Regions from separate parts of the Klebsiella sp. WP3-W18-ESBL-02 genome, predicted to be linked through region 1. Evidence: riboswitches for the same ligand, from Rfam matches in the RefSeq annotation. Region 1 holds a riboswitch; each other region holds the start of a gene.
What was found. Region 1 has a riboswitch for thiamine pyrophosphate ahead of thiB (thiamine ABC transporter substrate binding subunit). Riboswitches for the same ligand answer to the same signal wherever they lie in the genome.

Region 1 (4,140 bases):
GCATCACGCCGCAGGTAATCAACGTCAAATAATGGCGATTGAAAGCGAACAACAGCGCGTTGCCGACGGCCATCAGGCAGCAAAACATGATCAGCTTGCGCCGATCGCCTCGGCTGTCGGATCGTCTTGCCAGCGCCAGGCTAACAACGATCCCGGCGATGGCGTTAACGGTGTAAAACAGCCCAACCCAAAACGGCGGCACCCCCACTTCACGACTGAGAAACAGGCTCAGCGTCGGCGCCTGTAGCGCCCCCGCAACGCCCATCATAAATGCCACCAGCATAAAAGCGGCGTACACACCGTTGAGACGTCGTCCCATCGTCATTAACCAGAGCATGAGAAATCCTTTAAGCACGCGAGAAAGAATAAAAAAAAGCCAGCAGATGATACCTGCTGGCAAATACTCAGTCACACATGATTAGGCGAATTAATGTTCAGAGGTCGGTTTCGTAACTTCCCACTGCATCAGCGCGTTCAGAACGTCAAGCCGCTGCGCCGTCGCCTGGCGGGCCAGCCAGGAAATACTCTGCGTCGCGGCAAAATAGCGCTGGTAGAACTGATGGATGGTAGACCCCTTCATAGACACCTCCTCGCTTCATCGAAATCCATTATTGGCCTAATATAGGGATTAATAAATTGCTGAGTTTTTATCAGGAGTTCCCCTTTTATGCCTTCAGGTCGATTACAACAGCAGTTCATCCGTTTATGGCAGTGCTGCGAAGGCAAATCGCAGGAGACAACGCTCAACGATCTCGCCGCGCTGCTGAACTGTTCGCGCCGCCATATGCGCACGCTCTTAAATACCATGGAAGCGCGCGGCTGGCTGACGTGGGAGGCGGAGGCCGGACGCGGCAAGCGTTCCAGACTCACGTTCCTTTATACCGGGCTGGCATTACAGCAACAGCGCGCGGAAGATCTTCTGGAACAGGATCGGATCGATCAGCTGGTGCAGTTGGTCGGAGACAAAGCGGCGGTCCGTCAGATGCTGGTGTCTCATCTGGGCCGTAGTTTCCGCCAGGGGCGGCACATTTTACGGGTTCTTTACTATCGCCCGATGCATAATCTGCTGCCCGGTACCGCGCTGCGCCGCTCGGAAACCCACATCGCCCGTCAGATTTTCAATGCGTTAACCCGCGTAAATGAGGCAAATGGGGAACTGGAAGCCGATATTGCTCACCATTGGCAGGAAATTACCCCCCTGCACTGGCGTTTTTATGTGCGCCCCGGCATTCACTTCCATCACGGGCGTGAACTGGAGATGGAGGATGTGATCGCCTCTCTGGAGCGCAGCATGACGCTACCGCTGTTTTCCAACATCACGCGCATCCACTCCCCTACCGCCTGGGTGCTGGATGTACACCTGGCCGAAGCCGACCGCTGGCTGCCGTGGCTATTAAGCCAGGTGTCGGCGATGATCCTGCCGCGCGAATGGCAAACGCTGGCCAATTTCTCGCGGATGCCGGTCGGCACCGGGCCGTACGCGGTCGCACGTAACAATCTTAACCAGCTGAAGATCCTCGCCTTTGATGATTATTTTGGCTTCCGGGCGCTGATTGATGAAGTGAACGTCTGGGTGCTTCAGGAAATCAGCGAAGAGCCAAACGGCGGCCTGACGCTGGAAGGTTCCACCGAGAGCGAAAAAGCGGTCGAAAGCCGCCTTGAGGAAGGCTGCTATTATCTGCTGTTCGACGCCCGCAGCCCGCTCGGCAATAACCCGGCGGTGCGCCAGTGGCTCAGCCATGTCTTTCATCCCAATAATCTGCTTTATCGGGCAGGAGAGCAGCACCAGAGCCATTGGTTCCCGGCCTACGGCCTGTTACCGCGCTGGCACCATGCGCGCAGTCGCCCCTGCGAAAAACCCGCCGGGCTGGAATCGGTGACCCTCACCTATTACCGCGAACACGTTGAGCACCGCACCATCAGCCTGATTATGGAGGCGCTGCTGGCCGAACATCAGGTCAAACTCAACATTCAGGAGGTGGATTACGACGAATGGCACCGCGGCGAAGGGGTCAGCGACATCTGGCTCAACAGCGCTAACTTTACGCTGCCGCTCGATTTTTCACTGTTTGCCTATTTGTATGAAGTCCCGCTGATCCGCCACTGCATCCCGATTGACTGGGAACAGGACGCACGACGCTGGCGAGCGGGCAACCTGCCACAGGCCGACTGGTGCCAGCAGCTGTTGGCCAATCAGCGCATGGTACCGCTGATCCACCACTGGCTGATGCTCCAGGGCCAGCGCAGTATGCGCGGCGTACGCATGAATACCCTGGGCTGGTTTGACTTTAAATCCGCCTGGTTTGCGCCGCCGAATCCATAGGGCTTTTGATTTATTCACGTAATCATTACAATGTGCCGTTCTCAACGGGGTGCTGCGCCAGATGCGTGGCTGAGAGATACCCGTCGAACCTGATCCGGATAATCCCGGCGAAGGGATTTGAGGCTAACTCAAAATCCTTTGCCACCCATTTACTGAGGTGCAAAGTGCTCAAGAAATTCCTCCCCCTGTTAGTGCTGGTTGCCGTACCGGCGTTCGCAAAACCGGTCCTGACGGTCTACACCTATGACTCTTTTGCCGCCGATTGGGGCCCCGGCCCGGCGGTGAAAAAAGCCTTTGAGGCCGACTGTCACTGCGAGCTGAAGTTCGTGGCGCTGGAAGATGGCGTTTCGCTGCTTAACCGTCTGCGAATGGAAGGCAAAAACAGCAAAGCGGACGTGGTGCTGGGGCTGGATAACAACCTGCTGCAGGCGGCCACCGACACCAAACTGTTCGCCAAAAGCAACGTTCCGGCGAGCGCGGTGACGGTTCCCGGTGGCTGGAACAACGACACCTTCGTGCCGTTCGACTATGGCTACTTCGCCTTCGTCTACGACAAAAACAAGCTGAAAAACCCGCCGAAGAGCCTGAAAGAACTGGTGGAAAGCGACCAGAAGTGGCGCGTTATCTACCAGGACCCGCGCACCAGTACGCCCGGCTTAGGTCTGCTGCTGTGGATGCAAAAAGTCTACGGCGACAAAGCGCCGGAAGCCTGGCACAAGCTGGCGGCGAAGACCGTCACCGTCACCAAGGGCTGGAGCGAAGCCTACGGCCTGTTCCTGAAAGGGGAAAGCGACCTGGTGCTCAGCTATACCACCTCGCCGGCCTACCATATTATCGAAGAGAAGAAAGATAATTATGCGGCGGCGCCGTTTGCCGAAGGCCACTATTTGCAGGTTGAGGTGGCAGCCAAAACCGCAGCCAGCAAACAACAAAAGCTGGCAGATGAATTCCTGAACTTTATGGTTTCGCCAGGCTTCCAGAACACCGTCGCCACCGGTAACTGGATGTACCCGGTGACTCAGGTCGCCCTGCCGGAAGGCTTTAACGGTCTGGTCAAACCGCAGACCGCGCTCGAATTCACGCCGCAGCAGGTCGCCAGCGAACGCCAGAACTGGATTAATACATGGCTCCGCGCCGCCAGCCGCTAATTCCGGGCTGGCTCTACCCGGGCCTCGCGGCCACCGCGCTGATGGTGGCCGTCGCCCTGGCGGCCTTTCTGGCGCTGTGGCTCAACGCCCCGGAAACCTCATGGTCTACGCTGCTCGGCGATAGCTACCTGTGGCACGTCGTGCGTTTTTCATTCTGGCAGGCGTTTCTCTCGGCGCTGTTGTCGGTGCTGCCCGCTATTTTTCTCGCCCGCGCGCTGTACCGACGACGTTTTCCCGGCCGCCAGCTGCTGCTGCGGCTGTGCGCAATGACGCTCATTCTCCCGGTGCTGGTCGCGGTGTTTGGTATCCTCAGCGTTTACGGCCGCCAGGGCTGGCTGTCGCAGCTGTTCGCCTGGCTCGGCTGGCAGTGGCAATTTTCCCCTTACGGCCTACAGGGCATTCTGCTGGCGCACGTCTTTTTCAATATGCCCATGGCCACCCGTCTGCTGCTACAAGCGCTGGAGCAGATCCCCGGCGAGCAGCGCCAGCTGGCCGCCCAACTGGGCATGCGCGGCTATCCGTTTTTCCGCTACGTCGAGTGGCCGTGGATGCGCCGGCAAATTCTGCCCATTGCCACGCTGATTTTCATGCTCTGCTTCGCCAGCTTCGCCACCGTGCTGTCGCTGGGCGGCGGCCCTTCCGCTACCACCATTGAGCTGGCCATCTACC
Region 2 (4,140 bases), 2.4 Mb from region 1:
TGTAGTGCTAATGGGCGACGGAACTCTAATGTAGTCGCACTCACTCTTATATTCAGGCCTGACTTTCTCTATGGAATCGAATCCTCACGCGCCGTTGAGCAGTTTTATCGATCTCATGCTGGATGCTGTTTTTGCAGTAGATGCCCACGCTAACATTGTTTATGCAAGCGCGTCATGTGAACGTATTTTTGGCTATACGCCGCAAGAACTCATCGGCAAAAACATGTTCGATATGATGCTACCGGAAGATCGAGAATTAACACGAAATTCAGTAGTAGAAATCATGGCTGGCCGCCCGCAGTTCCATTTTGAAAACCGCTATGTGCATAAAAATGGCCAGACCGTCAATATTATGTGGTCGGCACGCTGGTCCCCGGCTAATCAATTACGCATTGGCGTTGCGCGGGATATTACCGAACGCAAACGCTCTGAATCATTACAATCCGCACTGTACGCTATTTCTGAAGCGGCACACACGGCTGAAGATTTACTCAAGCTATTTCAGCGTATCCATGAGATCGTCGGTACGCTGCTTCCCGTCGATAATTTTTCGGTCACGCTTTACGACCCGCAAACGGGCCAACTGACCTTCCCGTATCACGTGGATGCGTTTCAGGAAATACCCGCGCCGTTTACGCTTATTCCCGGGACATTTTACGCGGAGGTGATTCAAACGGGTCAACCGCTACTGCTGACGCCCGAGAGAATGGCGGGCCGCCATGAAGAACTGCGCATTTCGTTTGGCCTGAATCCATCCTGCTGGCTTGGGGTTCCGCTTAAGTCACAGAAAGGCACCATCGGTGTTCTGGTCGTCAAAAGCTACCCGGACGGCGTACGCTATAACGAACAGGACCAGGAGCTATTGCAGTTTGTGTCGACGCAGATTGCGACGGTTATTGAGCGTCAGCAGATGCAGGCTCGGTTACAGCATATGGCACAGTTCGATCAGCTGACCGACCTGCCAAACCGTAGCCTTTTGTTCGATCGCCTTAGGGCTGCGCTTGCTACCGCGCGCCGTGAAGGGGGGCATTTGTCGCTGCTGTATATCGATCTCGATAAATTTAAGCAGGTTAACGACACCCTGGGCCACGGGATAGGGGATTTACTCCTGCAAGCCGCCGCGGACCGCCTGACGCGCTGCGTCGTGAAATCCGATACCGTTGCGCGTATCGGCGGCGATGAGTTTGTGATTTTGATTGAGAACAGCGCGTTGCCGGACGACGCTTTCGCGGTGGCAGAAAAAATTGTTGAGGCTTTCGCTTCTCCTTTTGTGCTGGGAGAGCACCGTTTGGCGATTGTCCCGAGTATTGGCATTGCGCACTATCCTGAACAGGGTACCAACGAACGTCAGCTGCTCGATTATGCCGATAAAGCGATGTATCTGGCGAAAAAAGCAAAGCGTCCTGATGGAAAATGATTTTTACTTTATTAATAAATCAATGGGTTGTGTTAAATGGGGCGCAGCGAAGATATCTGACCTCCGCGCGTTTGCTGCAAAATAGGCCCGATGAAATGCGCCGGTCGTTTTCGCCCTGGCGGCGTTTGGGTGTCTCGTCGCGATGCGCTCTGTCTGACTGCCAGCGGGTTATTGGGCTTGTTTGTCCGGCTGCCTGCTGGCATTATTCTGCGCGGCGATTAACAGTCTGTTAATCGTAATCAATTGATTTGAATGACTCGGGGTGCCCTTCCTTGCGAAGGCTGAGAAATACCCGTACCACCTGATCTGGATAATGCCAGCGTAGGGAAGTCAGAGGCCGACCGGCCATTGCTTCTTCGCGTTATGGCAGGAGCAAACCATGCACGTTGACCTGCTTAATTCCGCGCAATCTGCGCACACCGCTTCTCTTCTTCACCAGCATGCCCCCCTTGTTCACTGTATGACGAATGACGTCGTGCAAACCTTCACGGCGAATGTCCTCCTGGCCGTGGGGGCATCTCCCGCGATGGTTATTGATGCCGGAGAGGCCGCGCAGTTTGCCGCGCTTGCCGGCGCGCTGTTGGTTAACGTGGGCACCTTAACCCACTCGCGTGCGCTGGCGATGCGCGCAGCGGTTGACAGTGCCAATCGCGCAGAAACGCCGTGGACGCTGGATCCGGTGGCGGTGGGGGCGCTGACGTTACGCAGCGATTTCTGCCGCGAACTGCTGCGCCTGACGCCGTCGGCCATTCGTGGGAACGCCTCCGAAATCCGGGCGCTGGCCGGTGAGAGCCTGGGCGGGCGCGGGGTCGATACCACCGATACCGCTGCCGCCGCGCTGCCTGCGGCGCAGAAGCTGGCGCGAGAAAGCGGGGCGATTGTGGCGGTGACCGGCGAGGTGGATTACATCACCGACGGCGAGCGCACGCTGGCGGCGAACGGCGGGGCGGCGCTGATGACGCGTATCGTCGGCACCGGCTGCGCACTGTCGGCGGTTGTTGCGGCCAGCTGCGCGCTGCCGGGCGATCGCCTGCTCAACGTGGCGGGCGCCTGCCTGCTGATGAAACACGCCGGGCAACGCGCGGCAGAGGGCCGCGGTCCGGGGAGTTTTACCCCGGCTTTCCTTGACGCGCTGTACGCGATGCACGGGGAGGTGGCGGCATGAAACGTATCAACGCATTGACGATTGCGGGCACGGACCCAAGCGGCGGCGCGGGCGTTCAGGCCGATCTGAAAACCTTCTCGGCGCTGGGGGCCTACGGCTGCTCGGTGATGACCGCGCTGGTGGCGCAAAATACCCGCGGCGTGCAGTCAGTCTACCGGATAGAACCTGACTTTGTCGCCGCGCAGCTGGATTCCGTATTCAGCGATGTGCGTATCGACACCACCAAAATCGGCATGCTGGCCGAGACCGACATCGTTGAAGCGGTGGCCGAGCGTTTACAGCGCTATCGTATCCAGAACGTGGTGCTGGACACGGTGATGCTGGCGAAAAGCGGCGATCCGCTGCTGTCGGCGTCGGCGGTCGCGACTCTGCGCCAGCGCCTGCTGCCGCAGGTTGCGCTGATTACGCCAAACCTGCCGGAGGCGGCGGCGCTGCTCGGCGCGCCGCACGCGCGCAATGAACTGGAGATGCTGGAACAGGGGCGCGCGCTGCGGGCGTTGGGCTGTGAAGCAGTGCTGATGAAAGGCGGCCACCTGGACGATGCCGAAAGCCCGGACTGGCTGTTCACCGCTGACGGCGAAATGCGCTTTACCGCGCCGCGCGTGGACACCAAAAATACCCACGGCACCGGCTGTACGCTATCGGCGGCGCTGGCAGCGTTAAGACCGCGTTACGCCAGCTGGCAGGAGACGGTGCCGGTGGCGAAGGGCTGGCTGTCGAAAGCGCTGGCGCAGGCCGATACGCTGGAGGTCGGCGAGGGGATTGGTCCGGTTCACCACTTCCACGAATGGTGGTAGCTGTCCCGTCCGCGTGCCAGCCGCGCGCGTGCTAAAACCGACAAAAGTTGGACATTCTACGCCCCCGGTACCAGGCTTATCCTGCTCAAAAAAGTTGAGCAGGACATCCAGCCGACATGATGTCGGCGCTTACGGGAGCATAGCTATGACTGATATTGCGCAGTTGCTTGGCAAAGATGCCGACAGCCTTTTACAGCATCGTTGTATGACCATTCCAGCCGACCAGCTCTATCTGCCCGGCCACGACTACGTTGATCGGGTGATGATAGACAATAACCGCCCGCCAGCCGTATTGCGAAACATGCAGACGCTCTACAACACCGGCCGTTTAGCCGGAACGGGCTATCTGTCGATTCTGCCGGTAGATCAGGGCGTCGAACACTCGGCCGGGGCCTCATTTGCCGCCAACCCGCTCTATTTTGACCCGAAAAATATCGTTGAGCTGGCGATTGAAGCCGGCTGTAACTGCGTGGCCTCCACCTACGGCGTGCTGGCGTCGGTGTCTCGCCGCTACGCGCACCGTATTCCGTTCCTGGTCAAACTTAACCACAACGAAACCCTGAGCTACCCGAACACCTTCGATCAAACGCTGTACGCCAGCGTTGAGCAGGCGTTCAATATGGGGGCGGTGGCCGTTGGGGCAACCATCTATTTTGGCTCGGAAGAGTCGCGCCGCCAGATTGAAGAGATTTCTGCCGCCTTTGAGCGTGCGCACGAGCTGGGACTGGTGACGGTGCTGTGGGCCTATCTGCGTAATCCGG
Region 3 (4,140 bases), 550 kb from region 1:
GCGCCCATTGTAACATGTCAGTCGTAGTCGGCCCGACACATTGCCACCGTATCTTCAATCAGCCGACGCGCCACGGTGCCCGGCGGCGGTAAAAGCGGAAGGTCGTCATAGCGATACCAGTTGGCATTGAGCAGCTCTTTCGGGTCGATGACGATGTCGCCGCTGTCGTATTCCGCCATAAACGCCGTCATCAGCGACTGCGGGAACGGCCACGGCTGCGAGGTAATGTAGCGCAGGTTTTTCACCGTGATGCCGCTCTCTTCCATCACTTCACGCGCCACCGCCTGCTCTAAGGTTTCGCCCACTTCAACAAAACCGGCCAGCACGGTATGCACGCCGTTGCGATGGCGAACGTGCTGGGCCAGCAGAATGGAATCATCACGACGAATAGCAACAATAATGCAGGGGGCGATTTGCGGGTAGTAGCGTTCACGGCAGTGGCTGCACAGCATCGCCCATTCCGTTTTACTTGGGTGCATTGTGTGACCGCAATAGCCGCAGAATTTATGCGAGCGGTAAAACTCCGCCAGCTGCACGCCGCGCCCGGCCAGCTGGAACAGCCCAACGTCCTGATCGAGCACCTGGCGAACCGACCCCATATCATGACGGCGCGCCTGCTGAACCAGCCAGACCGGCTCCCCTTGCCATTCACCAATCCGCAGTGCGCGCTGACCCACAAGATCGAAATTTACCGCTTCGCCATATGGTAATTCGCCTGCCGGCAGCCATAATTTTTGTTCGTGACTAACGATCCACCAGCCGCGATCCGATTTTTCAATTATACGATCCATATCTCTTGCGCTACCTTTGCTTCACAGGCATGTTATTAACATAATATTTACATATTGACGTGAGCAGATTTTCACTTACCGATGCGGGAGTCAACCTATGTTAAACCAGTTAGAGAGCCTGACAGAGCGTGTAAAAGGACACCATAGACTGGTCGACCGCTGGCTGAATATTCGTAAGCACCTGCTCGTGGCTTACTACAATCTGGTTGGCCTTAAGCCTGGCAAAGAATCGTTCATGCGTCTTAACGAGAAAGCGCTGGATGACTTTTGTCAGCGTCTGGTCGATTACCTTTCTGCCGGTCATTTCAGTATTTATGAACGCATTATCCATAAAATGGAAGGCGAGAGTCCGCTTTTAAACGCCGGAAAAATCTGGCCGCTGCTGGATGCTAACACCCAGCAAATTATGGACTACTACGATTCCACGCTGGAAAACGCCATCGACCAGGATAACGTTTATGCCTTCCAGCAGGCGCTGTCTGATATTGGCGAAGCGCTGGAGGCACGTTTTTTACTGGAAGATCAGCTCATCATGCTGACGTTTAATGCGCTCGACGGGGGCGAAATGAAACGCCCGGCTTGAGATTTACTGCATTAACGAGTAGTTTACATTCATTACCTCTCATCTGAGGTTACTTCTTGTCGGAGTGCCCAGTGCGCAAGCACGGGCTGAGACCGTTAATTCGGGATCCGCGGAACCTGATCAGGTTAAGACCTGCGAAGGGAACAAGAGTCAATCTACAACCGTATCGCCCCTGGGCGATCGCCTCTCTTGCTTCATCCGTCGTCTGACAAGCCACGTCCTTACTTTTTTGGAATGAGCTATGTCTGCCACTACTAAACCATCACGCCGCGAACAGCGCGCGCAAGCCCAACACTTTATCGATACCCTGGAAGGGACCGCCTTCCCTAACTCAAAACGCATTTATATTACCGGTTCGCAGCCGGATATCCGCATTCCGATGCGCGAAATCCAGCTGAGCCCGACGCTGATTGGCGGCAGCAAAGACAACCCGCAATTTGAAGACAACGAAGCCGTGCCGGTGTACGACACCTCCGGGCCGTATGGCGATCCTGACGTGGCAATTAACGTCCAGCAGGGTCTGGCGAAACTGCGCCAGCCGTGGATTGCGGCGCGTAACGACAGCGAAGAATTAGACGACCGCAGCTCCGCTTACACCAAAGAGCGCCTGGCCGACGATGGCCTGGACGAGCTGCGTTTCAGCGGCCTGCTGACGCCAAAGCGCGCCAAAGCCGGTAAGCGCGCGACCCAGCTGCACTACGCCCGTCAGGGGATCGTCACGCCGGAGATGGAGTTTATCGCCATCCGTGAAAATATGGGCCGCGAGCGTATTCGTAGTGAAGTGCTGCGCCACCAGCATCCGGGGATGAACTTTGGCGCGCGTCTGCCGGAAAATATCACCCCGGAATTCGTGCGTGATGAAGTCGCTGCGGGCCGGGCGATTATTCCCGCCAACATCAACCACCCGGAATCCGAGCCGATGATCATCGGCCGCAACTTCCTGGTGAAGGTGAATGCCAACATCGGTAACTCGGCGGTCACTTCCTCTATCGAAGAAGAGGTCGAAAAACTGGTGTGGTCGACCCGCTGGGGCGCAGATACGGTGATGGACCTCTCCACCGGTCGCTATATTCACGAAACCCGCGAGTGGATCCTGCGTAACAGCCCGGTGCCGATCGGCACCGTACCGATCTACCAGGCGCTGGAGAAGGTCAATGGGATCGCCGAAGATCTCACCTGGGAAGCGTTCCGCGATACGTTGCTGGAACAGGCCGAACAGGGCGTGGACTACTTCACTATCCATGCGGGCGTACTGCTGCGCTACGTGCCGATGACCGCTAAACGCCTGACCGGAATTGTCTCGCGCGGCGGTTCAATTATGGCGAAATGGTGCCTCTCGCATCACAAAGAAAACTTCCTGTTTGAACATTTCCGCGAAATTTGTGAAATCTGCGCCGCCTACGACGTCTCGCTCTCTCTCGGTGACGGCCTGCGCCCGGGTTCGATTCAGGATGCCAACGACGAAGCGCAGTTCTCCGAACTGCATACGCTGGGCGAGCTGACCAAAATCGCCTGGGAATACGACGTGCAGGTGATGATTGAAGGCCCAGGGCATGTGCCGATGCATATGATCCAGCGCAACATGACCGAAGAGCTGGAGAGCTGCCACGAAGCGCCGTTCTACACCTTAGGGCCGTTGACGACAGATATCGCGCCGGGCTATGACCACTTCACCTCCGGCATTGGCGCGGCGATGATCGGCTGGTTTGGCTGCGCGATGCTGTGCTACGTGACGCCAAAAGAGCACCTCGGCCTGCCGAACAAAGAAGACGTGAAGCAAGGGCTGATTACCTACAAGATTGCCGCCCACGCCGCCGACCTGGCGAAGGGGCACCCGGGTGCGCAGATCCGCGACAACGCGATGTCGAAAGCGCGCTTCGAATTCCGCTGGGAAGACCAGTTTAACCTCGCGCTCGACCCGTTCACTGCCCGCGCTTATCACGATGAAACCCTGCCGCAGGAGTCCGGCAAAGTCGCCCATTTCTGCTCGATGTGCGGGCCGAAGTTCTGCTCAATGAAAATCAGCCAGGAAGTACGCGACTACGCCGCCGCGCAGACTATTGAAGTGGGAATGGCAGATATGTCGGAGAACTTCCGCGCCAAAGGCGGTGAAATCTACCTCAAAAAAGAGGAGGCATAATGTACCAGCCTGATTTCCCGACCGTGCCGTTCCGCCTCGGGCTTTACCCGGTGGTGGAGAGCGTGGCGTGGATTGAACGCCTGCTGCAGGCGGGCGTGCGCACGATCCAACTGCGCATTAAAGATAAGCGTGATGAAGAGGTCGAAGCCGACGTCATGGCCGCCATTGAACTGGGGCGTCGCTATGACGCCCGTCTGTTTATCAACGACTACTGGCGGCTGGCGATTAAGCACAACGCTTACGGCGTGCATCTGGGCCAGGAAGATCTTGAAACCACCGATCTGACGGCGATTCAGGCGGCGGGGCTGCGCCTGGGTGTCTCCACTCACGATGATATGGAGATCGACGTCGCGCTGGCGGCTAAGCCTTCTTATATCGCACTCGGCCACGTCTTCCCCACGCAAACCAAGCAGATGCCTTCCGCCCCGCAGGGGCTGACGCAGCTGGCAAGCCATATTAACCGACTGGCAGATTACCCGACCGTCGCCATTGGCGGCATCAGCCTGGAACGTGCGCCCGCAGTGCTGGCAACCGGCGTCGGCAGCATTGCCGTGGTCAGCGCCATTACCCAGGCGGCTGACTGGCAGGCAGCCACAGCGCAGCTGCTCGACATAGCGGGAGTCGGC

Region 2: another riboswitch for thiamine pyrophosphate. It lies ahead of thiM (hydroxyethylthiazole kinase); the one in region 1 lies ahead of thiB (thiamine ABC transporter substrate binding subunit).
Region 3: another riboswitch for thiamine pyrophosphate. It lies ahead of thiC (phosphomethylpyrimidine synthase ThiC); the one in region 1 lies ahead of thiB (thiamine ABC transporter substrate binding subunit).

What each region holds. Positions count from the first base shown of each region.
Region 1 is NZ_AP021972.1:4,270,278-4,274,417, forward strand. It holds gene H7R56_RS20625 (sugar efflux transporter) at 1-337, opposite strand, end outside; gene sgrT (glucose uptake inhibitor SgrT) at 428-580, opposite strand; gene sgrR (HTH-type transcriptional regulator SgrR) at 668-2,323, shown strand; TPP riboswitch at 2,359-2,457, shown strand; gene thiB (thiamine ABC transporter substrate binding subunit) at 2,488-3,471, shown strand; gene thiP (thiamine/thiamine pyrophosphate ABC transporter permease ThiP) at 3,447-4,140, shown strand, end outside.
Region 2 is NZ_AP021972.1:1,835,271-1,839,410, forward strand. It holds gene H7R56_RS08625 (sensor domain-containing protein) at 71-1,417, shown strand; TPP riboswitch at 1,666-1,762, shown strand; gene thiM (hydroxyethylthiazole kinase) at 1,797-2,582, shown strand; gene thiD (bifunctional hydroxymethylpyrimidine kinase/phosphomethylpyrimidine kinase) at 2,579-3,379, shown strand; gene fbaB (class I fructose-bisphosphate aldolase) at 3,525-4,140, shown strand, end outside.
Region 3 is NZ_AP021972.1:4,825,064-4,829,203, forward strand. It holds gene nudC (NAD(+) diphosphatase) at 18-791, opposite strand; gene rsd (sigma D regulator) at 889-1,374, shown strand; TPP riboswitch at 1,425-1,534, shown strand; gene thiC (phosphomethylpyrimidine synthase ThiC) at 1,616-3,514, shown strand; gene thiE (thiamine phosphate synthase) at 3,514-4,140, shown strand, end outside.